Regions from separate parts of the Sporosarcina pasadenensis genome, predicted to be linked through region 1. Evidence: riboswitches for the same ligand, from Rfam matches in the RefSeq annotation. Region 1 holds a riboswitch; each other region holds the start of a gene.
The links. A riboswitch is a leader RNA that binds a small molecule or an ion and turns the genes downstream of it on or off. The one in region 1 is predicted to bind cyclic di-GMP.
Positions count from the first base shown of each region.

Region 2: another riboswitch for cyclic di-GMP. It lies ahead of AB1K89_RS12280 (Ig-like domain-containing protein); the one in region 1 lies ahead of AB1K89_RS00415 (GGDEF domain-containing protein).
Region 3: another riboswitch for cyclic di-GMP. It lies ahead of AB1K89_RS09260 (hypothetical protein); the one in region 1 lies ahead of AB1K89_RS00415 (GGDEF domain-containing protein).

Region 1 covers NZ_JBFEGM010000001.1:76,510-86,642, forward strand. The annotation lists gene AB1K89_RS00410 (sensor domain-containing protein) at 96-1,319, shown strand; cyclic di-GMP riboswitch class I at 2,135-2,218, shown strand; gene AB1K89_RS00415 (GGDEF domain-containing protein) at 2,235-3,077, shown strand; gene AB1K89_RS00420 (hypothetical protein) at 3,593-4,108, shown strand; gene AB1K89_RS00425 (thioredoxin domain-containing protein) at 4,643-5,170, shown strand; gene AB1K89_RS00430 (acyl-CoA dehydrogenase family protein) at 5,442-6,605, opposite strand; gene AB1K89_RS00435 (amino acid ABC transporter ATP-binding protein) at 6,753-7,505, shown strand; gene AB1K89_RS00440 (transporter substrate-binding domain-containing protein) at 7,525-8,370, shown strand; gene AB1K89_RS00445 (amino acid ABC transporter permease) at 8,445-9,143, shown strand; gene AB1K89_RS00450 (amino acid ABC transporter permease) at 9,170-9,895, shown strand; gene AB1K89_RS00455 (hypothetical protein) at 9,971-10,133, opposite strand, start outside.
Region 2 covers NZ_JBFEGM010000008.1:85,651-95,783, forward strand. The annotation lists gene AB1K89_RS12260 (S-layer homology domain-containing protein) at 1-1,063, shown strand, start outside; gene AB1K89_RS12265 (BCCT family transporter) at 1,275-2,750, shown strand; gene AB1K89_RS12270 (hypothetical protein) at 2,785-3,444, shown strand; gene AB1K89_RS12275 (YheC/YheD family protein) at 3,516-4,286, opposite strand; gene AB1K89_RS12280 (Ig-like domain-containing protein) at 4,479-7,514, opposite strand; cyclic di-GMP riboswitch class II at 7,548-7,631, opposite strand; gene AB1K89_RS12285 (APH(3') family aminoglycoside O-phosphotransferase) at 7,857-8,630, shown strand; gene AB1K89_RS12290 (hypothetical protein) at 8,720-8,941, shown strand; gene AB1K89_RS12295 (hypothetical protein) at 8,990-9,232, shown strand; gene AB1K89_RS12300 (YheC/YheD family protein) at 9,340-10,133, opposite strand, start outside.
Region 3 covers NZ_JBFEGM010000005.1:205,313-215,445, reverse strand. The annotation lists gene AB1K89_RS09275 (aminotransferase class I/II-fold pyridoxal phosphate-dependent enzyme) at 1-344, shown strand, start outside; gene AB1K89_RS09270 (signal peptidase I) at 663-1,772, opposite strand; gene AB1K89_RS09265 (hypothetical protein) at 2,033-2,563, shown strand; cyclic di-GMP riboswitch class II at 2,794-2,876, shown strand; gene AB1K89_RS09260 (hypothetical protein) at 2,933-3,736, shown strand; gene AB1K89_RS09255 (DUF5305 family protein) at 3,760-4,857, shown strand; gene AB1K89_RS09250 (sensor histidine kinase) at 4,832-6,559, shown strand; gene AB1K89_RS09245 (response regulator) at 6,556-7,197, shown strand; gene AB1K89_RS09240 (DUF3006 family protein) at 7,318-7,566, opposite strand; gene AB1K89_RS09235 (S-layer homology domain-containing protein) at 7,563-9,203, opposite strand; gene AB1K89_RS09230 (hypothetical protein) at 9,391-9,726, shown strand; gene AB1K89_RS09225 (hypothetical protein) at 9,794-10,133, shown strand, end outside.

The sequences.
Region 1 (10,133 bases):
GTGTTGAGTAATAGGAACTATTATTAATTGTCGAGTATTGTCGAATGACGGATAATAATAGTGAGAAAATGTTTTTAAAAAGAAGGTTAGTGCAAATGGATAAATATTATCTTTCAAAGTCACACTTGGATATTTTAGACCCGATAACTGATCATTTTTTTGAGGCTGTTGTTCTCTTTGATCGAAATGGCTTTTTAAAACTTTCAAGTGATTCTATAGAAACTGTACTGGGATATACACCAGAAGAGATGAATGGTAAAAAGTATTATGATTTCATCGATAGAGAAGAATGGCAAATTGCCAAAATGATTGCTTCAACTTGTGTAAAGAAAAAAAGGGGATTTCTTGTAACCGAATTGAAATTGAAGAAAGCGAACGGTTCATCAATCTTCTGTGAGATTCAGATTGAAAATGGTTTAAGCAATTCGGCAATTGCTGGCATGATCATCAATGTCAGACGAGCTTCAAACAAAGTAGAACCCTTATTTGCATTGAGTGATGCTAGACGGCATACAATTATATATAATGATTTGCCAAAGGCGATTGAAAGAGACGAATTACGACTTCATTACCAGCCAAAGGTGAATTTGAATACAGGGAAGGTTGTCGGGGTTGAAGCACTTGTTAGATGGGAACACCCTGAGCTGGGTCTAGTATTTCCAAATGAGCTGATTCCTGTTGCGGAGGAATTGGGTGAAATAACTGTAATCGGCAATTGGGTCATTCGGGAAGCGTGTATGCAAAACAAAACATGGCAAAACGAAGGTCATCCAACCCTAGTTATGTCCGTCAATCTTTCAATGCAACAATTTCAAGAAGACAACCTCGTTTCCGTCATAGCTGAAATATTACAAGATACCCTACTCCATCCCCGGTATTTGGAGCTGGAAATCACTGAAAGCATGACGGCAGACGTACAGCATACAATCAGTGTTCTTCAACGAATAAAATCTCTCGGTCTACTTATCAGTATCGATGACTTCGGAACCGGATATAGCAATTTGAATCATTTGAAGAATTTTCCTTTGGATATATTAAAAATAGATAAATCATTTATCTCAGAATCGACCCATAATCCAGTCGATCAAGCGATTGTGAAGACAATCATTCACCTCGCCAGAGATTTGGACTTGAATGTATTGGCTGAGGGAATTGAAAGTGTGGAGCATCTCCAATTCCTAAAAGAGCAATCCTGTACGTTAGGACAAGGATATTTATTCAGTAAACCTGTAGACGCCTCCGAATTAATGAGGACAATTAATCATATCGAATCCAATATTGATTTGCGGATGAATAGAGCCGCTTATGCGGAGTATTGAGCCACCAAGTACGAGGAAAAGAGCCACTGTCTTTGGGACAGGAGGCCACCAATCTAAATAATAGCCTCTTGTATAATTAGTTTGCATGCAAATACGCATGACAATAATGTACAGGAGACTTTTTTATAATTAATTGTCGGAGGATTCCGGAACTTTATTTTGAAGGAATCAGTCATAGAACAATCAGTTCTAGCACTGGACACTCAAGGAATACTGTTTCCGATGCCGTTCGCAGCACCAAGAAACTCGGCGTTGAAGACTTGGATGATACAATGACCAACTCCTGTCTAGAGGCATCTCTTTCCAGAAAAACAAGCCCTCGATAAGGGGTACTTCCCTGTTGACTGGGGCACGGTGCACCAGGAATCACAAAAAAAGAATCTCACTCTGATTACAGCCATCGGAATGTACCGCCTCTGCCATCTTTCTTACCTCTGAATGAAAATAAATGTACCAGGGTGTGAATATCAGTGTTAAAATCCTCAATAATAACGGTTTAAAATTCCCCAGTTTTCACTTTGTACAATCCTTGACATAATTTTATCCATTACCTAGCCAAAAGGGTACTAATGAAGAATGGAGAGCTTATTACTTCATATCATACGGATTATCAAAAACTGCATTTCGATATAGGAAATGTTATAATTGGCGATTGAAATTGAATGTTTTAATAATGTTGTTACTTCGCAAACGAGCCATTTAATGGAATGAGTCTTGTTAAACAACGGAGCAGTTTAGACCACTAAGAGTCAATGACAGATTTATTTAGCCTTGGAAGTATCTAACTGTTGTATACTTATATACTAAGGCAACTCTATTGATAAAGGCAAAATTATCGAAAGATAATGACGCAAAACCACAGATCTAAAGCATTAAGCTATGATGGCTGGGTTACCGAAAGGAGTAAGGGAATAATTGAAAAGAAAATGTTTTAAATACTCATTAATTTTTTTATTTACTGCTGTCCTTATTTTTATTGATACAATTTTGTCTGAGGAAGCGAGTGGACATTATCCATTTATATGGTCACTCGCTCTGATTCCGATTATCTATATTATAAATATGTATCCTAAATGGAAAGTAACTATAGGGGCTGGAGTCATTTATAGCTTATTGAAGTACACAACAGAGTTTAGTCAGAAAATTAAACCTGATAATAGCGAAATTAATGCTCTTATCTTAGGTTCGCTGATTAATTGGTCTATTGCTCTAACTGTTGGATACTTCATTATCAAATCTCATAAATTATATTTAAAAGTAGAAGAGCTAACTATTATAGACTCATTGACTGGTGCTTATAATCGAAGATATTTAGAGCTTTTTATGGAAAGAACTATTCCTATTAGTAAAAGGACGAACAGTTCTTTAGTTTTTATGATATTAGACATAGACCATTTCAAAAAAGTTAATGATAATTATGGTCATCAATGTGGGGATCAAGCTCTTAAGCATACTTCCAGTATTATTGATAATCACGTAAGAAACTCTGCTGGTGTCTTCGTTCGTTTGGGCGGAGAAGAATTCGCAGTTATTCTTCCAAACACCGATCTTGCTGAAGGGTTAATAATAGCAGAACGTATACGTGAGGCTGTAGAAAAAACAGAGTTCATTTATAAAAATGAACGTATTCATTTTACAATTAGCATTGGTGTATCTATTTACAATGAGGAAACCGTTGAGGAGTTTATAGAGAAGTCAGATAATGCGTTATATAAAGCAAAAGAAAACGGTAGAAATCAGATAGCAATTATTAATTGATACTTACTTTTTCTGCTGATTTTTATTTTACAGGAGCTTACTACGATATCTAAGAATTATTATTAATATAATTTGTATTTGAAATGACAGATACTTATGATAGCTTACGCCTCTGAAAATTTAAGGTCTGTTTTTCCAAAGCAAAGTCAATTTAAATTGAATTATTATAATAAACTAAGGAAAAATCGAATGGCAAATTATTAGGTACTATACATAGGATGTGGATTTTTTTCTATTTGTGCGAACGGGGAATATACTCTTTTTTAGCACAAAGTGTTGTCCAATATACTTTTAATTGATCGACACGCGGTCTCCGACTTGTTTTGCTTTAGTTTGATCTGCTTTTTCTAAGAAATGTAAATACACGCTTATTAACGCCTAAATCGTCAAATACCTATGACGTTCCTGTATCACTTTTGCATGAACTCCTTTGTAAAGATGAATTCGTCTGGCGTTACCATGTCGGTTCACAATCCTCCTATTTTTAGTTATGATTGGATGCGGAGGAGATCAACATGAAAAAACTATTCATCTTATTTATGGCTGCTATGTTATTGGTTGCTTGTGCAGATGGCACAAAAGAGCCGGCTGTTGTCGAAGATGATGCGACAGTCAAAGAAGAAATGCCTGAGCAGGAAGAAGTGAATGAAGAAGAACCTGTGGAAGAAGAAACGCCTGTTCAGGAAGAACCTGCTAAGGAAGAATCACAAGGTATGTCTATTGAAGAAGTTACTGAACTTATTGACTACAATGGCGTAGGTGTTGACGATAAGTTAGTTAGCGTGACTATTGAAAATGAAGAATTAAAAGCTGTTATAAAAATGGCAACAGATGATAGATTATCCGCAGAAGATTTAGCCGTTACAAGATATAGCCAACTCTCAGATGAATTACTGGATCATGAAGGTTGGGAAACTTTGACAATCGAATACGTGGGTGTGGGAACAATCAGTATGAATCGCACGGAAAAAGAATCAAACGAGTACGGCGATTACTTCCCAACAATAGAAATAGAAAATCGTTTAAAATAAAGTCCAACTATCATATCGCAGTAAAGTAAACACTCTCTAAATCGGGAGTATTTTTTTGTACTTAGCACTGTTAGACTTCGTAGTCGATTTAAGGAGTTCCGTTGATTGAAGCGGAAGGCGGGGACTCCTGCGAAAGCCGTTACGAAGAACGGCTTTTGCGAGCAGGAAGGGCTGCCTTAATTTCTGCAAAGAACGCAGAAATACGGCAAATCGAACCCTTCGCTGTTCGATTGGAAAGCGTCCGCCTGTAGCGCAATTCAACAGTGTAACAAAGCTTTGTACTTAAAAATAAATGGGGGTGACGGTGATGGGAAGTGCCGAATTTGAAGAGGTTCAACAAGATCGGGAAACAACTGAGGTAACCTTCAAGGATCTAGCTGAAAAGCATGGCATTAAAGATGGCAATCGGTATGAATAAATTCATCCGGGTCATTTGTATTTATTTCATTAACGAAGTATTCTTAACTACAATGTTTACAATACCTATAATTATAGTATATATTAAGGATAGAATGTTGGAAGGGGAGATTGAATATGTCAATTAAAAATGATCATCTGAAATTCGGCAGTGCGGATGCACCTTTGAAACTAGAGGCTTTTATTAATTTAGCATGCCCCGGCAGTGCAAGAATTTATCATTTAGCAAAAGAAGTATTGCCCCCATATATCGAAAACGGTCAAATCGAAGTAATTGTGAAATTATACGATAAACCGCGCGAAGAACTTCTCCGCGGTGCATTAATTCACTGGACATTTGATAATGCGAATCCAACAGAAACATTAGACGTGATAGGTAAACTACTTGAAACACAACAAGAATGGCATGATCTATCAGATAAAGAATTAAAACGATTACTTGTCGATAAATACACTTTGCAAGAAGAGGAACGCCTTGAAAATGTTGATGTAAGCTTAGCGATTACGGCTGAAGCGATAGAACGCGAAGTGAAAATCGTGCCAACTTTATTCTTCAATGGTGAAAAATTATTAGGTTTTACATATGAGCTAGAGCCTTCTGATTTAAAACAGGCAGTAGAAACGTCATTGGCTAAAATTTCATAAGACGATCAATGAGGAGAAGGTCTCGCACATCTATTAACATGCCTTTAAACCTAGATTATCATTATTTTGGACAGCAGCTTGTAAGTAAAGCTGCTGTTTTTTTATCTTCACTCAGCAAATATTTTTAAGCTGAGCGTCAGCTACAGAAGACTCCCGCCTTTATAGGTATAGGGATGAATGTGCTTTACTGATCAGCGGGTTTTCAAACGCCCGCTGATCGGGGGAGGAATGAAGTTCGATTCCTCCTTTATAAAGCCTCCGGCGTAATTGCTTACATTGACTCGGCCTCTTTAATTGCCGTTTGAGCTAATTTTGAAATCGTCATATCGTCCATCGGTGGATTATGTAGACCCGCTCTTACATCACGATAATACCTTTGCAATGGATTTGACATTTGAAGACTTTTGGCTCCGACCAATCGCATCGCTTTATCCACAATCGTAATTGCTGAATTCGTCACTATATGCTTAGCGGCAGCCAGTTCATTCGTTATCTGTTTGCGGCGAGAATCATCATCTACGGCATCGGCCACACTGTAAAGGAAGTGTCTTGCTTTCATCAGTTCTAGGTCCATTTCGCCTACTAAATTTTGGACATTCGGCAATTGACTAATCGGCCCTTGTAAACTATTAGGGGAGTATTCAACTGCAAATTTCACCGCATAGTCACGAGCCGCTTGTGCAATGCCTAGATAACAAGCGGGAATATGCAGAATCCAGCCATTCACAGTATTGCCCCTAGGCCCAAGATTGAATTCAACAAATTTCTCTTCCGAAACTTCAACATGATCTAACACTAAGTCATGACTCTCTGTTCCCCTCATCGCGATAACATCCCATGTTTCTTTAATGGATAAACCTTTTGAATCTCGTTCCACTAAGAAGAAGCCGATGCCCTCTTTTTCTTCAATCCATGCAGATACTAAAAAATGTGTTAACACGGGTGACATCGTCGTAAAGTTTTTTTGCCCCGTAATAACCCATTTGTCATTTCGTTTTACGGCATTCGTCCCAGGACGTCCACCACGTGTTGGACTGCCTGTTTGAGCTTCACTAACTGCTCGATTCACCAGCGCCCCGTCCAAAACCTCTTGTGCAAATGAAGTTAACATATCTTTACTCCACAGTTTTTTTCCATAAAGTTCACCGACAACACCTTGGTGCCACCCAATTGCTAACCCTGTAGCTCCATCAAAACTAGCAATCGTTTCTTGGAAAAGAACCATGTCACGGACGCTTATACCATCGCCGCCATATTCCTTCGGTAACGTTAGTTTCGTATATCCTAAATCTACAAGTGCTTTTATATTTTCTTTTGGAAACCGAACCTGCTCATCATTTTCTTTCGAATGACTTTTAAAGGCGTCCTCAAGGTTCATTAGCTCTTCAAGCCATTCCTTTTGAAATGCATTTTCAATAAATAACTTTTTTGACATGCCCGACACTTCCTTATTAGATTGATTAGTCTACACTTTCAATGTAACTAGTATATCTTTCTAATGTCTACTTTACAACTCGGATTACTTATGATAATCTATGAACTATTAAAATATATTCAGAATATTATAGGAGGGGGTGGGGAATTGATAACGGTAAGAAATATTAAAAAGAGTTTTAATAAGAATCCAGTGCTACATGGCATTGATGTAATAGTAAATAAAGGAGATATCGTGGTAATTGTCGGGCCGAGTGGATCAGGGAAAACAACCCTCCTTCGTTGCATAAACTATTTAGAAAAACCCGATGAAGGAAGCATTTCAATCGATGATTTTTCCATAGATGAAAAAAGTGCAACGAAAAGAAACATTCTAACCTTGAGACGAAAAACAGCTATGGTTTTTCAGCATTATAATTTATTTAAAAATAAAACTGTACTTGAAAACATTATGGAAGGCCTTCTCGTTTCGAAGAAAATTAACGTAGCTGAAGCACGTCAGATCAGCATGGATCTTCTTCGAAGAGTCGGTCTTGAAGAAAAAGCAAATGACTACCCGGTACAACTTTCAGGCGGACAGCAACAGCGCGTAGGGATTGCCCGCGCACTGGCATTAAAGCCTTCCGTATTGTTATTCGATGAACCAACGTCTGCACTCGATCCCGAAATGGTAGGAGAAGTTCTCTCTATTATTAAGAAAATCGCGGATGAAGGAATTACAATGATTATCGTGACACATGAAATTGACTTTGCTCGAGAAGTGGCCACTGAAGTTATTTTCATGGCAGATGGGGTTGTTGTTGAACAAGGTACGCCGAAAGATGTCCTAGTCCAACCAAAACACGAACGCACGAAACAATTTTTAAGTAGACTTACGAAAGAACCGGAATATGAAATTTAAGAAAGAGGAAGGGATACGTATGAAACGTAATTGGCTAGTACTTTTAGGAGCAACGGTGTTCCTAGCTATTCTCGCGGGTTGTTCAAATGGCGGGAGTTCAACAACAGAAGACGGAAAAAAGATTATTAAAGTCGCATTGAGCGATGATGTCAATCCTCCCTTTCTATATACAGATAGTGAGAATAACCCGATTGGCTACGACATGGACTATTTAGCTGAAGTTGAAAAAAGGTTGCCGGACTACAAATTCGAATATATCTTCGGAGAGGAAGAATCTAATTTAGTTGGTCTTGCTACAGGTAAAGTTGACATGGCGATTAACTGGTTTTTCAAAAATCCGGAAAGAGAAGAGAAGTTTCATTATCCTAAGTATGAATATGGCTACTCTCTAACATCTCTTATAACGAAAACAGACAGAGATGATTTAAAAACATTAGATGACATGGTTGGAAAAAAGTTCACGCCTATGTCTGCTAGTGGCGGACTTCGTTCTATTTTAAATGGGTACAACACAAGTAATCCTGATAATCCTTTAACAATTGAAAGCATTGAACACCCTTCAAATGCAGATAACTTAAAGCGTGTTGACGAAGGAAAAGCGGATGCGATTTTCCTCAATAAATCGACATTTGATGCCGTGCAAGAAACATTGAACTTAGATTTAAAAGTAGCTGGAATCGTTTCAAAAGAACCTATCTTTATTGTATATAATAAAGAAAATATCGAACTGGCCGATCAAATCGACGAAATTACGCTCGAATTGACAGAGGACGGTACACTTTCGAAGCTATCCGATAAGTGGTTTTCGACAGACTTCTTCCAAGACCTCGAATATATCAATGAAAAAGGATTCAGCTACGAATAATAATGAACACCGCATTGAATTGAAACAAATTCATGCGGTGTACGTTCGTACATATTTATTAGGTGGTGGGAAAGATGGGCTCGAGTTTGACAGACTGGATTGACATATTCGTTAGAGTACTGGATAAACTCCCGCTAACACTACTGATGACGGTCTTGTCCTTATTCTTCGCTTTACTTATAGGTTTAGGTATTGCGGTTATACGAATTCAGAAGTACCGGTATATCTATGGAATTGCAACATTATATTTATCATTTACAAGAAGTACACCTTTGTTAGTACAACTGTTTCTAGTTTATTTTGGACTCCCTCAGCTGCTACTTGTCTTTAATGTAGATATTAATCATTGGGATCGGCTTGTATTTGCCATTATGGCCTTCTCATTTCATACAGGTGCATTTATGTCTGAGGTTATTCGTTCAGCCTATTTAGCAGTAGGGAAGGACCAACTTGAAGCAGCCTATAGCGTCGGAATGAGCTATCCACAAGCGTTAAGGAGAATTATATTACCGCAAGCCTTTCTCATCTCGTTGCCTAATTTAGGAAACAATATTATCGAATTATTGAAAGACACATCGCTAGCCTTTACGATTGGCATCATCGACATTATGGGGCAAGTCCGTATTATTTTAGGGAATAATCATGGCATCGGCATGTTTCAGATTTACGTTGTGATTTCGCTTGTATACTGGGCAACTTGCATTATTATTGAAAGTCTTGTCGGTTATGCTGAAAAAGCCTTCAGGAAAGGGCATGTTGGTCTATCGAAGTAATATCTTGTTGAGGATCGTGATGAATTATGGCTGTTGTAGACTTTAAATTTGCTTTAGAGCAAGTGCCGACAGTGTTAAAAGGCGTGCCTTGGACAATAACAATAGCCATTGTTGCAATGCTTTTTGGGCTCGTTTTGGGTTTACTAATTGCTCTTTGCAGGATATATAAAATACCTGTATTAAATCAGTTATCCATTTTGTATATCTCTTTCATTAGAGGAACGCCCTTAATTGTTCAGCTATACGTCTTTTTCTACGGTGTTCCCGTACTCGTAGACTATCTGAACCCTCGTCTCGGTTTACAAATAGATGCAGATGAAATTCCACCACTTCTGTATGCGCTTGTTGCTTATACGATAAATACCGCAGCTTATCAGGCGGAAATCTTCCGTTCATCCATTAATGCCACAAATGAAGGACAGATGGAAGCAGCCTATTCGGTCGGGATGACAACGAGACAAGGTTTAATGCGAATCATTCTGCCACAAGCGTTCTTAATCGCATTGCCTAATTTAGGAAACGTTTTTATTGGGCTTATTAAAGCAACCTCGTTAGCTTTCGCTGTAAAAGTTGTAGAAGTAGTAGCCATTTCCAAAATTATAGCGAACGATGGATACCGCTTTATCGAAATGTATCTAGTCGCATCCATTATCTATTGGGTTCTTTGCCTCGTCTTTGAATTTATCTTTTTTAAACTGGAGAAGAGGATGAGTCGTTCTGAAGCAAGAATCGGTCTGAATACATCTGCTTAATATGGAAGTGATGAAAAGTGCCATTGCTCATGACTATGAGCAATGGCGCTTCAGATTGTAGCGTTTTGTTTCTGTTCATCTATCTTTTGGGTTGATGCTGTTTGGCTCTTTTCCAAAATGATTCATCCGCTGTGAATAATATTCCTCGGGAGTTTCCTGGAATGACAAGCCTTTTTCAAATATGGTTTCCGGATCCATTCCATTCGGTTCTCTTTCTGACTCGTTCCTTGCAGGGTGA
Region 2 (10,133 bases), on a different contig from region 1:
TGAAAAGGGAATCCTACGCGGCGAAAACGGCTACATGCGGCCGGCGGAACAGACGACACGTGCCCAAATGGCAGCGATTCTGCGCCGGGCATTCGACCTCCCGTTGGAGCAGAAGCCGATGTTCAGAGATGTTTCGCCTGCTCACTGGGCATTCGGGGATATTAATAGCGCAGCACTGAATCGGATTGCCGGCGGTTACCGGGACGGTACGTTCAAACCAGGAAATCCAGTGACACGTGCCCAATTCTCCTCGTTCCTTGCACGTGCGATCGATGACAAGATGAAGTTGCCAGGCCCCGTTTCTTTCGTCAGCCAGAAGGGGGTTGTCGTGGAAGAGGACGGGTTCCAGTACACAATCAAAGGCGAAAAGCTTGTGAAAATTAATAAGAAGACGAAAGAGGAAACTGTACTGCTGACAGAAGGAGATTTTCCTGGGCAAGATGGATTGTTCGATGTCCATTTGGAAACAGGTTTTCCGATCATCCTTCAGAATAGCACGATTTACGTCCCCTATTGGGCTGCTGTATCACAAGCGACCGATATGCCTTATCGGTATGGCGTATTCCGGACGAATGCACAAGGCGGAAACAATGGTGCTAACTATTGGGACCTCAATGAGTGGGATGAAAGCCACACAGAGAGCATGCGAAATTTCAGCGTCTATGGATTTGACTACTATTACACTGTCGAGAAGAAGGTGCGGCAGTTTGGCTACAATCCACCCTTCGATGACTCCGTAAATACGGACCAGACGCTCATCCTGTATCATAAATCTCCGGATCACTATGAGCCGATTAAAAAAATCGAATTCGAAGCACGTATCATTTTCGAACGGCTTGAAGGGTCTACCAGGTTCTCAACGTATGTGACGCAAAATAACAAGTCCGTCAAATTCGATCCTAGCACGATGTTTTATTTCAATAAAAAAGGTGTGTTTGCATACGGTTTATTGGATGGAAAAACGAAAAAATTATCCAGTATCCAAGCTAAGGATATGAAGCTGACGGATACAACAGTGGAAATTGTTGACGTGAACGGAAAGAAACATTCATTGAAAAAATGAAATGAACACAAGTAAGCAGGCACCCGAATGTGGGTGTCTGCTTTTTTGCTGGGGAGGACAGGAGTCAAGGTTTCAATTTTTTAAAAAGGGGTATAATTGATTGCCGTATCTTTACTAGCCGTCTATGACGATTTTATAAATCGGATAGGCGGCTCGTTTTATAGTGTATTCCACGAGGTGACGATAAGTGGAAGAAGGAGAGAGGGGAATTTTGTTGCATATTACAAGGGTGTTTTGGTATGCGGTCGTTATTTGTATAGCGATTGTGCTTTGGGGTTCATTTGCCCCGAATAGTTTGAACGGGTTGACAGTATCTGCGACCGAGTTTATTTATGATCACTTTGCATGGTTTTACATATTTGTAATTGTTGCGATGATCAGTTTTTGCTTTTATATTATGTTTTCCCGTTTTGGCAAGGTGAAGTTAGGAAGACAAAATGAGAAGCCTGAATTTAGTCTACTTGCATGGTTTGCCATGCTGTTCAGCGCAGGTATGGGCATTGGACTGATGTTCTTTACAACAGCCGAAACCATTTCACACGCTTTCATCAGTTCGCCGAATGCAACGCCAGGGTCTGATCAGGCGATCATTGAATCACTTCAATACGCGATGTTTCACTGGGGCCTTCATGGCTGGGGGCTGTACAGCATTGTAGCACTTGTACTCGCTTACTTTAAATTTCGGGTCGGCGCCCCTGGGTTGATTAGTGCAACGCTTGAGCCGTTGTTCGGCAAGAAAGTCATGCGGGGCACGGTTGGACATATCGTCGATACGCTTGCGATTTTCGCAACGGTTGTAGGTGTCGCATCCACACTCGGATTCGGGTCAGCGCAAATTAATAGTGGCCTAACGTATCTGTTTAACGCCCCTAAAACGTTTTGGTTTCAATTGATCATTTTACTCATCTCTACTGTCTTATTTATTGTATCCGCATGGTCGGGTATTGGACGAGGAATAAAATACTTGAGTACGATCAATATTGTCGCCGCATTTATCCTATTAGTTCTCTTGTTTATTGTCGGTCCGTCCATGTACATACTCAATTTATTTACAACTTCGATCGGTAAGTATGCAGGGAACTTCATTGAAATGAGTTTTGAACTGAAACCGTTGAATGGAGATCAGCGCGATTGGATTAATGAGTGGACGATCTTTTATTGGGCATGGTGGATTTCTTGGGCACCATTTGTAGGCATGTTTATTGCGCGTGTGTCAAAAGGCCGGACAATACGGGAGTTTGTTGCAGGTGTATTGCTTGCTCCTACACTTGTGACATTCATCTTCTTTGCCGTTTTTGGCGGTTCGGCATTATATTTGGAGCAAAACGGGATTGCCAAGCTATCCACATTAGTGACAGAAACGGTGACATTCGGCATGTATGAGCATTATCCACTTGGAACAGTCCTGTCCTTGATGACCGTGTTTGTCATTGCTATATTTTTCATAACATCTGCGGATTCGGCAACATTTGTACTCGGCATGTTCAGTACGGGAGGACAATTGAATCCTTCCAACGTCGTCAAAATCGTTTGGGGGCTCGCATTAGCTGCAATGGCCGCCATTGTCATGTACTCTGGTGGTATTAAAGGCTTTCAAAATATGCTCATCATTTCGGCGTTGCCTCTCTCCCTTATTATCATATTAATGGTCGTATCCTTTTATAAAATCATACAGCAAAAAGAGTGATCGGAAACTAGAAAAATCATAAGGTGGGGTCGTAGTGAACCTATTAAACGTTAGAAGAGGACAATTTGTTTATTATCAAAACAAGTTGCATAAAGTGTACTCTGTAAACCCATTTTTCAGGAAGTCTGTGCATCTAATTCGACTTGAAGATTTGGAGCAGCGGCTCGTAACTGCGAGAGAAATTACATTGTATAGACCGAAGCATTTGGATAGTTTTACGTTCAATTATCAACGATACACGCTTCATAAAGAAGTGAGAGCAAAAGTCGGGGATTATATTTTAATTATCAATCCTAAACCCGACTCCATTGATCATCACCATCTTCACGCGATTGAAACTGTATCTTCAATAGAAGCGAACGGTGTGATTAGCAATAAATCGAATGGAATCAGACATAGCGAATATTGGGTAATGGTGCCGGGGTTGGAAGAGGGTGCGACAATCATTGATTTGGCAACGCCTGAAGCGCATGAACCAAATTCGCAAGCGAAGGTGCAGGAACACCATACACCTCCAATCCATATACCTAAAATCGGCGATGTTTATCAAAAAAATAATAGTGATCCCGTCGTGCAGGCGATGGTCGTTGCGATTAAAGGTGAGACGGTCTATTTAGGCGGGGATATTGAAGTCCATATTGATAAGTTGACGAAAAGTGGTGTGTGGAGCTTGCAGACACGGGTGCCTTTGTAAGTGATCTATGTGGTTGAATAAAAAGAGGAACGCATGTATGAGTGACATGCGTTCTTTTTTTAAGCATTCGCTTAGGGTTCACTCTGCATTTTTCGTATCTCAACAATTCGTCTCCAAGGTGCTCCATTTTCAATTTTTGCAAATGAGCCGATGCCCGGCGTTGTATTCACTTCAATTAAGACAGGCATTCCGTCTTGATTGACCCCGAAGTCCATTCCATAATCTCTATTAGGTACAACCGAATAGATGACCTTCGCTGCTGCAATTGCAACTTCTTCTAACTTCTTTACCGTATCCTTTTGATCGTTTTTGAATTTTGTAAGTGATAATGCTTCGGAAATGGTCATGATGGTAGCGCCCCTATGGGAATTCACAACCCCGCTTTCCGTCGCCAGTTTGCTTGCGATTGCCCCATACATCCCGCCAATTACCCAATCGTTTTTCAGCTTTTGAACATGAACCCGAATTAACAAAGGCTGTCCATTTTCGGTACAGCTTTGTATAGCTTCTTGAATAATATAAGGACCGCTTACCCTACCAAATTTAATAAATGGATGAAGGAGCTGCTGAATTTCATAAACTCTCCAAACGGTCTTTTGTATGGGTTTTCCTTGAATGGTAAATCCATTGACATAGTAGTGTCCGCCGTTACTTTTGCGAATCTTTAAGATCGCTCTGCCTTGGCCCGTCGTATTATGTTTAACATAGACAGACGGATAGCGGTTCAAGAATTCATCTAAAATGTTCTCATTGTAAATGAGCGTTTCTGGGATATGTTTAGCTACTAATGGATTTTGCTGTAGAAACACACTTTGCTCCCATTTCCCCAATGTTCTTTTCATATTTTCTCATCTCCTTCTCTTAAGTCGCCGCCATTGTTACGAATCTTCTTATCTATTCTATGCATATAGAATCATGGCATCTGGATTTTTTGGAAGGGTTTTATCATCCTTAAATAACAATGAAGTAACAGGAAAAGACTACCTGTCTTTTGGGAACAGGTAGTCTTCTCTTGTTACATAAACATTGCAAACTTAATTATTTTTTACGGTAACAGTAACTTCGGATGTATTATTTGCTTTATCAGTAGCAGTTACAATGAGATCAGTGTTATTTTTTATTTCACTAAAGGAAACACTGAAGCTGCCGTCTGGCTTTACAGTTGTACTTCCTAGCGAACCACCCTTCTTTCCATTACTATTTTTCAAGTAAACTTCAACTACCGCACCTGGCTCGGCGTCCCCTGAAACGGTTGTCGTTTTAATCTGGCCCTGAGTTGTTCTGGCTGTCACATTTGTTAGAGAAGGATTCGTTTTATCAATCGTAAAGGTAACAATTGTTTGGTTCCCGGCTTTGTCTCTTACTACAAGTGTATGTGTTCCTTCAGCAGAAACAACAGTGCCAGAATCGAAAGTGTTTCCGTCCATAGTCGCCATTCCTTCGTTAAAAGTAGGAGTAACATCCACATTGTAATATTGATTGTTTACTACACCACTCACAACTGGAGCTGTTTTATCAATTGTAAAGGAAACAATTGACTCATTTCCTACTGCATCAGTCACCACTAAAGTATAGCTGCCTTCAACAGAAACAGTTGTTCCAGAGGTAAATGCTTCTCCATTCAATAAAGCCGTCCCTTCATTGAAGGTAGGAGCCACATTGGTATTATAAGAGAATCCATTGACAACATTGCTTATAACTGGAGGTGTTTTATCGATATTGGTGATCGTAATGGTTACAACAGTTACATTTCCTGCTTCGTCTGTTGCGACAAAGCTAAATTCACCATTCTCTTCGAAGGTATGAGTAGTTGTATTTAACGTCCCTTCATTTGTCGTTACAGTAACAACCACGTCCTGATTTGTTGGATCTGTATTGTAAGGATTTACCGTAATAACTGGAGGTGTTTTATCGATATTGGTGATCGTAATGGTTACAACAGTTATATTTCCTGCGTCATCCGTTGCAATGAAGTCAAATGAACCATTTTCCGTGAATGTATGACTTGTTGCATTTAGTTTTCCTTCATTAGTTTCAGCGGTTACAATGACATCCTGGTTTGTCGGTGAAGTGTTGTAACTGAGTACTGTGATAACTGGTGCAACTTTATCGATATTCGAGATTACGATTTTTTTCTTTGTTTCATTCCCTGCACGGTCAGTAGCAATGAATTCAAACTCGCCATTTTCCTTGAAAGTATAGCTTTCTGCGTTTAATGTGCCAGGTTCGTTCATGCTCACTTTTACTGTGATATCTTGATTTGTGGGGCTAGTAATATACTCTTCAACGATTATTTCAGGTGCAACTTTATCAATATTTGAAATGGTAACTGGAAGCTCAGTTATATTTCCTGCACGATCTCTCGCAATAAATGTAAATGTGCCATTTTCTGTGAAGGTATGGCTTGTCGTATTTAGTTCGCCTTCTTCATTCATGCTTACTTCAACCGTAATATCTTGATTTGTCCAGTCTGTATTATAAGGTTTCACTGTAATTTCCGGCGCAACTTTATCAATATTGGTAATATGGACAGTATATCGTGTAACATTCCCAGCAAGGTCTGTAGCAATGAATTCAAAACTGCCGTTTTCTTTGAAAGTGTGGCTTTCTTTATTTAGTGATCCCTCATTTGTGCTGGCAGTAACCGTAATATCCTGATTCGTCCATTCTGTTGAATACTCACTAATTGTGATGATAGGGGCAATCTTATCTATATTATCAACATTTACTTGTGCAGTCCCAGTGTTTCCGGCCCTGTCAACAAAGAGAAATTCAAAATTGCCGTTTTCAGTAAAGGTAATACTAGGAGAACCATTGTTGTTAAGGATCGTGACATCTTCACTAGGTTCAATTGTCACTACTACGTCCTGATTTGTTGGCTTATCAGTTGAATAGTGTACCTTGGCAGTTGGAGCAATTTTATCGATATTTGCTACGTTTATTTCCACTTCGCCCGTATTTCCGGCTGCATCTACAAACTCTAAACTAACATTTTTATTTTCTGGAAAAGTAAGCGTGTACGTTTGATCATCCACTTTTGTATACGTAACTGTGTCTGGTAAATCCTCAAGGTTTTTAAATGTAACAGGTTTAGTAAATGTAAGAGTTGCCGTTACATCCTCGTTTGTAGGTTCGGTTTTAGAATATACAAGTGAACCGACAGGAGCAACTTTATCGATATTTTTAACTGTCACATGGACCGACCCTGTATTTCCAGCTCTGTCTTTAAATTTTAACTCAAAACTGCCATTTTCAGTAAACTTAAGAGTGGATGCATTACTGTCAAATTCCATTGTATCCGGTAACTCATCTAGATTGGTGTACGTTACTGGTTCTTTTGCTTTAATAGTTGCAATGACATCCGTATTGATTGGGGAAGTTGTGGAATAGGAAACTTCAGCTTCAGGGGCTTCCTTATCAATATTGTCAATTGTCACTGTCTTCTCAGATGTATTTCCAGCTAAATCCGTAGCGATAAAGGTAAAGCTGCCGTTTTCATTAAAAGTATAGCTGACTGGATTAAGTGTACCCTTTTCATTGATGCTAGCAAAAACAGTGATGCTTTGATTCGTCCAATCTTTATTGTAGTCATTAAAAGTAATGTCAGGTGGAGTTAAATCAACAGTCTGATTAACGGGTTGAGCACTTGTATGGACTGCGCCTGCATTTTTTCCATTTGGATAAACTGTATAGGCTTCAACAGTGATTTGCTCATCCTTCTTTTCAGACAGATTTACTGAGTTTAAAGGGTAGACATATTTGAATGCCCAACGCTTATCAGAAATTTGTGTCGTTTCTGCATTTACAACTTTACCATTTACTTTTAGCTCCAGCTTTGGACCATCAATCACAACAGTACCACTTAGTTGAACTGTACTCGCATTGTCTACACGGGCAGGAATGGGGTTTAACGTAGTAACACCTGTGATTTTGTTTAGCTCTGTTCTGCCAGTAGAAGCCTCTGCTTTACCGGGATTAGGCGCAGCGTAAATTGTCGGTGCAATGGAGCTAAAGACTAAAGAACTTGCTAGAACAACCGCACCGAATTTTTTACTCTGTTGCTTGTTCATTGTACTCCTCCTCATAAATAATGTTACAAAGGTAATTAAGAGGGCCGGTTACACTACTAGCTCCATATAACCCAAGTGTCCAGATAGTGGTCATATTTCAAAGCTTCCCAAAAACCTAGTCTTTATCATTATGCTAATGGTGATTTGTTAATTCATAAATATCTTAAGCTCGAATTAATTTATGTTGGGGCAGAGGAAACAGATGACTAAAACGATGTATTATGATCTGATTCAAGATTATGTATGTAGCTGCATCATACGAGTTGCACGGGACCTTCATATGAAAACTTCTGCATTCTCGGAAGTCGAAAGAATTACAGAATAGAAATGGCGGTGTTTCATTTGATAGAAGTTCCTTCAAGTTTAGCGAAATTGACTAATGGATTCTCGTGGGAACCGATTACGATTGGCCATTCGGAAGCGAAGACCTTCTTATTAAAAAGTTCTCATTCGAATCAATACTTGAAAGTGCAGTCGAGAGATTCTGTTGAACGTCTCTTCGATGAAAAGGAAAAATTGGAGTGGTTGGAAGGGAAGCTGCCTGTGCCACGTGTGCTATTCTACGGGGAGGACGAGGCAAACGAATACTTGTTAATGTCTGAAATAAAAGGTGTCAATGCTTCTGATCAATCACATCGAGAATATTTGCCTACCGTGTTGGAGTCATTAGGATCTGGACTCAAAACAATTCATCGTGTGCCTATCGACAATTGTCCATATGATCAAAGGTTGGATATGAAAATAGAAGAAGCGAAGAATAGAGTGGAACATAAATTAGTCGATGAAGATGATTTTGACGAGGGGCGAAAAGGAAGGAAAGCAACCGAACTTTTTAAAGAGCTCATTACCAACAGGCCATTAAACGAAGATCTCGTTTTCACTCACGGTGACTATTGTTTGCCAAATGTCATTGTGGAAAATAAAAGAGTGAGCGGCTTTATTGACTGGGGAAGAGCTGGGGTTGCAGACAAATATCAAGATTTGGCATTGGCGATACGAAGCATCACCAGTAATTTTGGCAAGGAATACGTACCTTTCTTTCTTGCGGGCTATGGATTTACGGATGTGGATGAATCTAGAGTTGATTACTATCAACTGATGGATGAGTTTTTTTAAAGCGGTGGACTGTATTTTTTGTAATTACTGAAACTTCCAACTTCGAAATTCGTATAAGTAGTATTCAGAAAGGGTTTGGAGGGGACAGTATGCTGACGTTCATTTTTGGATTGATTCTATCTATTCCGTTATATATTCTCTTTATTCTACAATATCAATATCCGGAGGATGCGATTTTGTGGGGGAAACGTTGGATGTATAACGAGGATCCCGACATTTCGGATGGGGCAATCAAATACGCAAAAATCTCTTCAATTATTGGCATTATTTTTATGACATTGTTTTTTCTTGTATGGTTCATCATATTGTAATAGAGAGAATCGGCCAAAACAGCATTTATTGGCGAGGAGGGACAAATGATGAAGAAATATACCTTTTATTTTGTCCTTGGTGTCTTGTCTGGATTATTTATCATGCCGTGGGTCGTTCATTGGCTTGGACTTCCATCGCCCTCACGCGGGATTGCCAATTTGTTATCGGTTGTTTTCGGAGAGCCGGGTGGATTTAGTAGCGTGTTAACAATTCTTGTTTCTGGAGTCTTCATCGTCTTAATGTGGTTAGCGGCAATAAAATTGGCGAAAAAGCTGGAGAAATCGGCATAGTAGTCGTTCCACAATAAAAATAATCCATCCTTGAGTGGGAGCTCATAATGGATTAGTTTAACAAGCTGACCCCTTGAAGGGAACCTCTATCATAGACCGCCTAATGTTCAATGATTGGTTCCATCTTCTTCATTTTGCAATTTACGTATCTCAACAATTCGTCTCCAAATGACTGTGTTTTCAATTTTTGCAAATGAGCGGATGCTTGGTGTTGTATTCACTTCAAATATTATAGGTGTTCCCTCTTGATTGACACCGAAGTCAATTCCATATTCTCTGTTTGGTAAAATGGAATTGATGACCTTCGCTGCTTCGATTGCAACCTCTTCGATCTTCTTTACTGTATCCTCTTGTATATTGTTGAATTTTGTGTACGATAATACTTCGGAAACGGTCATTACTTCACCGCCCCTATGGGGGTTTACAATCCCATTTTCTGTAACTAGACCGGTTTCGGTCGTTCCACATACCCCGTACATCCCGCCAATTACCCAATTGTCTTTCAGTTTTTGAACATGAACCCGAATAGAAAAAGGCTGTCCATTTTGGGTGTAGCTTTGTATATCTTCTTGAATAATATAGAGACCGCTTACTCTGCCTAAGTTAATAAATGGATGGAGGAGCTGCTGAATTTCATCCACTCTCGATACGGATTTTTGTATAGGTGTTCCTTGAATTGTAAATCCATTTAAGTAGTAGCCCCCGTCGTCCCTTTTTCGAATCTTGAAAATTGCTCTACCCTGGCCCGTCGTATCATGTTTGACGTAGACAGACTGATAGCGGCTCAATAAATCATCCAAGTTATTCTCACTGTAAGTTATCGTTTCTGGAATATGTTTTGCGACTAGAGGATGGTGCTGTAATAATATACTTTGCTCCCATTTCCCCATTGTTCTCTTCA
Region 3 (10,133 bases), on a different contig from region 1:
TGCAGGCGTTAGGGGACATTGAAGGGGTCCATTTCATGCCGGAGTTGCAGGGGACGTATTCGAATCGTTGGCTGACGGCGTTGACGTTGGATTCTGAAGTTATAAAGGTAACTCCTTACGAGCTGATTGATCTGCTGGAAGAAGAGAATATTGAAGCACGTCCTGTGTGGAAGCCGCTTCATATGCAGCCGTTATTTGAAGGGTGTAAGTTTTATCCTCATAGTGTTGATGAGGTAGTGAGTGAGCGGTTGTTTGCTGAAGGGCTATGTTTGCCGTCAGGGTCGAATATGACGGTGGAGGAGCAGGAGAGGGTTATAGAGGTTTTGAGGAAGCATTTGACATAGGGTTCTACTCTTTAAAGTGACAGGTCAATTAGAATGGTTTAAGAATAAGCTGAAGAAAAGTCCGTTGGTGTCCTATAATTCACTTACCTGAGATTAGTCAAACTCATATTCAGCGGTAGGAACATCCCCAAAGAGTTAGAAGCCTCTTTTCTGAGAGAGCCATCTACCATCGACTTTTGCGATGATTTAGATGGCTCTTTGTGTTTTTGAATATAGGCAAAGATATTAATAAAAATTGTGTATGCAGCCAATATTGACTATTCATTCATACTGTTGAATGGTCATAAATACATCTTTTACAGGCATAGACACAATTCTTTAAAACGGTAACACTGCCCGCATCCTCCTTTTTTTCTTCCTAACCACATTAATCATTTTCCTTCTCATCCTTCCATCAATGAATGGATAGACAATTAGGGGCAAGCCCGGCACCAATGAAACAGTTGCAAGTGCTATCCAGTAACTTTTTTGTGCGAGGAAGTAAATTAAGGAAGACGGTAAAAACGGATAAAACAATCCTACTTTTATTGTAGTGTCGTATGAACCGGGAGTTTCGGCGTTTACGGTGAATTCTGTTTCGAGTTTTTGACCCGGAGACAGTGATAAGCTGTTATGGCTTAGCGTTACCTGTTTATCATTCGTTGTAATTGCTCCGATTAATTTGAAGAATCCTCCATTGGAAAGATCGGATAATGGATTTGTTACCGTCTCGCCAACTTTTAAAATGCCGACCGCGCTGCCCATAAGGACTCCTTGGCTGTCTTCGGATACTTGGTAGACAAGTTTTAATGTTTGACTGGAAGCGAGCATCGTTGCTCCCATGATGACGGCAATCGTTAATCCACCTACTATATAGATGAGTTGTAAATCCATCCCTTTATTTTTCTTCCGGTGTTTCTTCTTGCCGGACAGTAATTCTCCGATTCCAATAATAATGGCTATCACTACTGCAATGGCAGGAAGGGTGTAGGGGCTGCTTTGATACTTTTCCGCCCAAAGCGATAAGTACCCTAGTTTCGGGATGACGATTGGCTTTGTTCCAATCGTGAATGCCTTGCCTGCAATCATTTGCCGTTCAATCATTCCTGCCCCGTCTTGCTGATCGGAAGTTTTATTTGCATCCCCTTTTGTAACGAAACCCTGCTCCGCGTTACCGTCAATGACCCGGTGAGCAATCCATCCTTTATTAGCAAGACTCCCTTTTTCCGTTTTGAAAAAGATGATATCTCCATTTTCAACCTGGTCCTTCTCTTGTAGATTGTTAATGATGACCATGTCGCCCCGTTCCCAAACAGGGTACATGCTGTTTGAACGAATGACGGTTAGCAAAACGGGCTTGCCTGTTATGGCTGATCCGACTGCGGCTATTAATGTACATAAGATACCAATTGCTAAGACGGCGTTAAGTAATTTTGAAAATAGCTTCATGCAACCCCTCCTTGCCTCTAATTTTATTGTAAATGCATTGTAGATAATGCCCTCTAAAGTGGAATTGATAGTGTACGAAAGTATACGACGCTCCTACGTATGTAGTAATTTGGGGTCTATAAAGTAGATTATCGAAAGTAGACTAACGTTCGTAAAATCCAACACTATAGAGTGAGGATAACCATTTGGAAAGCTCCTATACTAAAAATAGTTCCAACAACGGCGAAGAGCCGAATAAAACTATTGGAGGAGATTTACAGATGAAGATGAAAAAAGGGTTGTTAATGGTAGTGTTCCTACTAGCAATGTCGAGCATCATGGCAGCAATGTCATATTCCTCGGCGAAAGTGACAAGTGCGATGACAGGGTCAGTAACAAATACGCACGAATCACTCTTAGCTCTTAGTCTTCCTGAGCCAGGGCACGCTGCATCGAAGCTTGAGGATGGGGTATTGAAAATTGATTTTTCTCACGGAACTAAATTTGGTATGCAAAAGAACAGTGAATACACTTGGAATAATTTGTTTTTGGTTAAAAACAACTCGGAAAACAATGTCACTGTAACAATTAATACTGAAGAGAAACTACCTGAGGGTGTAAAACTTTTCGTCAGAACAGGTGCTACGGAGAATTGGACTGAGATCAACAAAGAAACAGTAGCGAAATTTGAAGGATTTAATACAACTAACAATACTAGAAGAAACGTTTCTGTAAAAGTAGAAGTATCCGATAAAGCACAAATCAAGAAATTTACTCCAAACATTGTTGTTAGTGGTGCAGACGCACGATAATAATAGTAAAAGGGTTTTAATATACGAAACCTTAGAAACTGTAGATGTAGCGTACATTACGTGAAGTCTACAGTTTTTTATATGAATTTATTTACTAGGCATAACAGGATTGATTAAATTTGAAGTTAGTGACAATCCATTCATCTCTTCGACAAAAATAGAATGGAAGGTACAGCAATAATCGACGAATTATTCTTATTACTTTGGTTATACTTAACCATATAAACAAATAGTATCACGGAAACTATGAAGTACATCCTTTATATGGGCACCTTGGATGTATGGAGTAACTGGTGCAACCGGCCTGATTAAATGTGGACATCTTGTTCCGTTTAATTGGGCTATTATTATGACCTGGGAGGGGACCGATTGAAGCTCAAGTTAAGTTTAGCCGCATTTTTTTTATCAGTTTCTGCACTTTTGTTACAAAGTACTAGTTTTTCGACGGCGGAAATCAAGAACGATGTCGTGATATCCGTAGTCGCAGAGGATGATGCGCTTATTGCGATTACGGGTTGGGAAGGTAGGATATTCATATTGAAAAACAATACTGATGATTATGTGGATATCGAAAACATTATGGTAATGGGTGGTGACTCACTAGGTGTGGATGGGTACTTTTCAACAATGGCAGCTGGTGAAGCGAGAGTATTTACACTCATCGGAGAAGCACCAGAGTTATCGGGTAAGGAGATTTGGATAACTGCCAGTTGGGAATCGGGACGAGCAGATATCACTTCAATGATTCCACCATTCGTAGAGGAAGTAAATGAATGTACAGATCAGTCGAAAGTGAACGAAGTAATAGTAGATGAAGAAGTAGTTGAGGATACGAGTTTCCAGGAACCGAATGTAGAGGAAGTGGATGGGTGCACAGAACAGTCTGAAGAAGATGAAGCATCAGAAGAAGCAGATGGAGAAGTAGAAGAAGGCGAAGAAAAAATTGATGAAGGTGTTGGGGAAGCGAAAGATGAAGAAAAAGATGTAGAAGTCGTTGGGGAAGGAGAAATGAATGGAAACTCGGAAGAAGGTGGAGAGGTAGAAGTGGAAGTAGATGAAGAATCAGTAAATCAGGATTCGACGGAAGAAGATGCAAATGAAGAAACTATAATTATAGAAGAAAACAATCTGCCAAAAGCAGAACAGACAGAAAGTGTAGATGACTCACAATAGGGGTGATTGAGCTGAAAGGAATCTTGGCTACTGTACTAAAAAAGAATAATAAGAAGCTATTCTTATCGCTGCTGCCTTTATTACTCATCATAGGCGCACTATCCATTTATTCATGGATGACACCACAAACGACAACCGTTCAGCTTGTCGACAGTACATCGAATATCGAAACGGCCTTTGCGTACAAAGCAACGATGTCGCCTAACATCCTTTATCCGGAAGGAGGAACGGTCGACGTCGGAGATACTCTCTTTAAGAAAATCACAGCTGCGATTCCTTTAGATTTGAAGACGATCATCAAATCGGAGGAAGAAGTGCTCGCTAAGGGAACTTACGATATTCAGTTGATTGTTAAGGCGGGAGATATTTGGCAACGCACGTACCCACTGCAAAGCAAACAAACCTTTGAACAAAAAGGGAAGGATATTTCCGTTATCGACAATGTGTATAAAATAGACTTGACCCAATTAAACGCATTCATTACGCAAGTGGAGGAAGAAACGGGCGTCCGACAATCCCAGTATGACCTTGAAGTCGTTCCGACAATTCATGGAGTCATTCAGTATGCAGACATGGAAAGGGAACTGCAAGTTCAGGATAAGCTGATATTTCATTATTTATATGATGAAATTAAGCTTGCTAGCGAGAAGAGCTTTACGACGGCTGTTCAGTTTAATGAAAGTGAAACGACTGCCAATCCATTCAGTTTGCTGGAATTGACGCTTCCTTTGATTACCGTGAGGATTACTACTACAGTGTTGTCCGTCATTCTTTTATTATCCATCATATTTTCGTTCAAGTATTTGGATACTGGGCGAGTGAGACCTGTAAAATCAGAGTCGGAAAAGCTCAATAAAAAGTATGGCAGCCGGATGATCAGAATTTCCCAACTAATTGACTTCACTGGTAAGACGGTTATTCCGTTCGATACGTTTAAATCACTGCTGAAAATTGCGGATGAGAAAGAGCAACCGATCTTCTTCTATGAGAATGGAAATGATCGAAGCCAGTTGTATCTCATAGTGGACGGAGCGTATGTCTATACGTTTGAACCGAGAACCGATGCACCAACGGTACCGAATAAAGAGACTGGAAATGGAAAAGCGTATGTCGTTGGTTAATGTATTCTTTTTGAGGATGAAGAAGCGTCCGTCGAATCATATGGGATTATTGCTGTTGTATCGTTATGTTTCGCTCGGATTAACTTCTTTCTTCTTCATAGCGGGCATGGAATCTCCGTTGTATTTTACAGTAAGCGTGATCGTGTCACTCCTTATTGCGGCTTGGATCATCACGGACATCCAAAAAAGATACGTGGAAAATCATACGATGTTGACTCTAAGCGTGTGCGCTGAAACGATTGGTCTGACGCTATTATTACTTCCCACGGGAGGCATTTCAAGTCCATTTATCTGGTATGCATTGAATCCGGTTCTTGTTGCGGCAAGCTTCCTGACGCCGATATTTTGTTGGGGGATTCTCACTTTCTACCTCGGCAGTGCGACCTTGATTGCTTATCAGTTAGGTGGTGCTGCTGAGTGGTCGCAGCTGTTGGAGGAGAATTCATACTTTTATCTTGTCTGTCTATTGACGACATTTCTTGTAAGATTATTTTCTGGCCTTACGAAAGAGTTGGCTAGTAATGCTAAAGTGTTAAAAACACAGCACGAGAATTTATTGCAAATGAATCAACGGCTGGCTGAAACGAATGAGAAATACCAGGAGACGGTGGAGCATATCATGTCGCACTACCATCTGATGGACAGCTTTTCAGCCGGTAAAAGCCCCAAGCTGATCATCGAAGAAATTACTCATTCGTTGAAGACGTGCACGCGAAGTGAGGTGGCGTTCTTTTGGCTGACGGACCTAAGCCACCAAGATAGCCATATCGCCGCGACGTCATCACCCGAACTCATCGAGGCAGAGTTGAAGCGGAAATGGAAAACGGTTAGAGGTAAAAAGGAGTCGTTTATCGACAGACTGAACGATACTCCGTATGGAATGAAAATCATCCGTACTTCCAATAACGTCGGGATTTTAGGTGTTCAGATTGGATACTCCCAGGAAGAAGAAAAGGCTTTTCTGCAAAATCAACCTTTTGAATTTCTAAGTGAATTAAGTGAAATCATGCTCGAACGCCTGCATATGGACCAGATGATGGATCAAATGATTGTCATCGAAGAACAGAACCGTATTGCCAATGAAATTCATGACAGCGTATCCCAAAGGTTGTTTGGCATTGTTTGCTCCTTGCATAGTTTGCAAGTGAAGGGGCGGCATATGACAAATGCTGAGTTGATCCAGGAGTATCAATTTCTTTCGCAGTCAGCCAATTTAACGTTGAAAGAGCTCCGGTCTGCCATTTTTCGACTCAGTTCCACGAAGCGGAGAGACAGCCCTTTCCTTGTCCGCCTGAAAAAGTATTTGGATGAATATGCAAGGCTAAATGACATTAGGATTAATTATCAAATTACAGGTGAAGAGGCGCTGATTCCGGATAAAGTGAAGCAAGCCCTCTACCGGATCATTTGCGAAGCATGCGGAAATGCGGTACGACACGGGGCATGTCATAATATTGAATTATCGTTGATACTAGATTCCGAAAAAACATCGTTGCTTATACGAGACGACGGCATCGGATATAGTGTGCATTCTGATGAAGGAAAAGCAGAAATAGGATTGGGACTCTTTAATATTAAAAGTTTAGTGCATTCATTTGCAGGAACATTTTCAATCAACGGCACCCGAGAGGCTGGCACACTGATGGAAGTGGAAATTCCAAATGTAAACATGCTGATATTGGAAAAGGTGGTTGGAGAATGAAAGTAGTCATAATTGACGATCATCCCCTTGTTCGAAAAGGTCTTAAATCAATTCTTTCCCTGGACGAATCCATGGAGATTCTAGGGGAAGCATCAAAGAGCAACGAAGCGGTAGCGCTTTTGATTTCGAAGAAGCCTGATCTGGCACTCGTCGATCTTCGACTCGGCAATGGATCCGGGCTAGACCTTATCACAGAAGCGAAACGCCAAGGAATAACTTGCAAATTCGTAGTACTCACTTCATCCACTGACGAGCTGGATTTCAAACATGCAAAAGAAATAGGCGTCGACGGCTACATCTTAAAAGAAGCATTACCGGAGGAACTCATCCATGCCTTGCAAATCATTCGCAGAGGCCGCAAATACTACGACCCTGGCGTCTACGACTTCGTTATGAACTCTAGAGAATCCCACCAAGACGACGGCCAAATTGAACAACTCACCCCAAAAGAAAAAGAAGTGCTGCTCGAATTGGGCAAAGGACTATCAAATAAAGAAATCGCGAAGAGACTCTACATCACCGAATACACCGTCAAAAAACACGTCAGCCAAGTCTTAGCAAAACTAGGACTCGCAGATCGCACCCAAGCAGCATTATATGCGAATGTAAAAGGTTTGGTAAGGTATGTGGTTAGTTGAAGTCAAGCGATTGAGGTAAGGGGAGCAAGTTACTTAATAGTATAAATAGGATGCACAACCTAGGGGGAAAGTGTAGATAAAGCGACCATTCTCATTTTAAATGAGAATGATCGCTTTTTTTCACTTCTTATTTTTCAATTTTACGAGCAAGCTACTAACTTTATCTTTCATGTTCTGAGTTTCATTTGCCATAACTTCAATAACATAATCAGATTCGGTTTCACCGATACAGACGATATCCCCTTCGGAAAGATTTACAGATATCTTAGAAGCTGGAATTAACAACTCTTTCTCTTCCTTTCGATACTGCAAGAACACGTAGAATCCATCGTCTATTCGATCAAGTGTATATCGCTTTTTCTCAATCATTTTTCACAAGCCCACCCATCGTTATCTCGGTCAGATTTAGAAGCGTACGCCGGGTGACCTTTTTTAACCCCAGCAGGATAATATTTTCGCATTTCTGTACAGTTTTTGAAAGAAGTTGGAGCTCCAGGTATTACATACAAACCTGAACCTAAGTCCGGTTTTGGAGTTGGTTTAGGCTCGGGTTTTGGTACAGGCTTTGGTGCCGGTTTTGGTTCTGGCTTCGGTTGTGGTTTTGGTTCAATTGGTTTTGGTGCCACCGTTCCGGTCCAAGGTTTCGCCGATACAGAATGGGTTGTCCCATTTGTCGTAACGGTAATGTCGCCTGACTGAGCTGTGGAGTAAATTTTAGAGCCGACTGCATTCAAACGCTGCATGACTTCAGCATGCGGGTGACCGTATGAATTATCTTTTCCATAGGACAAAATGGTGCCGACTGGACGGACTGCATTGATGAACGCTGCTGAACTACTTGTGTTAGATCCATGATGACCAGCTTTTAAATATGTGCTCTTCACATTACCTTGAGACATCATCTTTTGTTCAATGGCAGCTTCTGCGTCACCCGTTAGCAAGAAGCTGACCGATCCGTACGCGACACGTGTAACGATGGAAGCATCATTACTGTCAGAAGCATTTTCATCTGCATAAAGTACAGTCGTTTTTATGTGGGAATCTAGGTTGATTACATCACCTGTTTTCGCCACTTTAAATGGAATGTTCTCTTTGTCAATTAGTGTAAGCAGATCGAGATATGTTTGCGTTGTATGCGCTTTGCCGCTATCAATAAACTGGTTGACTTTAAAGTTATTCAGGACCGCAGGCAACCCTCCGATATGATCCGCGTCAGGATGTGTCGCTACGACTACATCTAGTGTAGGAACACCTTTGGATTTCAAAAATGCAACGACTTTATTTCCATGAGACTTATCTCCACCGTCGATCAGCATGTTCTTACCGTTTGGTGATTGGATTAATATTGAGTCTCCCTGGCCAACATCAATAAAATGGACCTGCATGTTCGGAGCTGGTTTAAACTTGTCATCCAACATTCTTGCCATGAAGGCTGCGAAATGCTGGCGGGACAGCTTATTATTCGGACCGAATGATCCATCTAAGTATCCAGTAGTAATATTCTCTGACGCGAGAACACTAATGTAATCTTTGAATCCGTTGCCAACTGGCACATCCTCAAAAGTAACATCCTTGGTTTTCGGTAATTGGTATCCTTCAACAAGGATTTTGGCCATCTGGCCACGGGTGAGAGGTGCTCCCGCATCAAAGTATTTTTTTCCGTGTTTATCTGTCTTGCCGGAAATGAACCCCAATTGGACTGCTTTGGCAACCCTTTCATAACCATGGTTACCAGGTTTTATGTCCGTGAAACCTGGATCTGGGGCAGTGAAATCAGTAATCCCTTTTTCACGTAAAATCATTGTAATTGCTTGAAGCCTTGTCAAATCATTTTTTGGCTTGAAAGTACCATCGGGAAAGCCATTAATGATTTCTCGTCCGGTAAGAAAATTGATTTCATCCTCGTATTGGGTTACGTCGGAGAAACCCTTAGCTAAGACTTGTTGTTGTGGAAGAAGGGCCAGGGCAAGAACGAGAGTCATCAACGATAGTAAAATTCTCTTCACCTTTTAGTTCCCTCCTAAACTATTATTATGGGTTGTTTACCTTTATTAACAGAAGGTAAACTCAAACCCGAGAATGTGAGGATAATGTTTGCCTCCTTTAATTCCTGTTTCATTTCGTCAAAAAAATAGATAATAGAAGGGCTTTTTGACCTGGTGTCGAATAGGTTCTAATGGAGGAGGTGAGAGTGTGAAGCCGAATATTCATATTCCAGAAGAATTGCTTGCTGGCAGGGTGTTGCTATCGGAAATCATTAACCCGACCTACGATAAAATTGCTATTGTGCTTTTAGGTGAAAATATGGATCCTGCCAATTATCGGGAGGGCCTTTCGGTTATTCGGATTTACTTGTTTATCAAGGAAGGAGGGGAATACCATTTCTCGAATGAAATTGAAGCATTCTCCTTCGAAGGCCTGGCACCTGCTGTCGACTTTCTGAAAGCTCTTCCGCATATGTCTGCTTTGGACTTACTGTTGAGAATGAATGCGCCGAGTGAGATTTGGGATGAGTTACGGGTGCATTGAAGATAGTGGATTTGTTGTGTGCTATGGTACTTCGAGTTTGTGAATGGGGAGAGGGCGGGGTTTTAATTTGGAAAAACAATATTTAAACTTAATGCAGTTTTTCGATGGGTATGTACGAAATTATAGAAGAATGAACTTAACGCAACTACATAATCGTTCAATGATGACCAAGCGGGAGATCGATTATTTCGCAAACCTTGGTGAAATGCTAGGATTTGATGCTTTCATTGAGGATTCCAAATTGGATAAATCACTAGGGCGCTCACGGCCAATGGACTTGTCATGGTGGAAGTGGGATAGCAGAGTAGATACTGAATACTACTTATACCTTGCCCTCCATTTAGAAAGGGAAAACGTTTGTAATAAGGACGTTGAGACCATCGAAAAGCTCTTTTCCGAAACAGAGG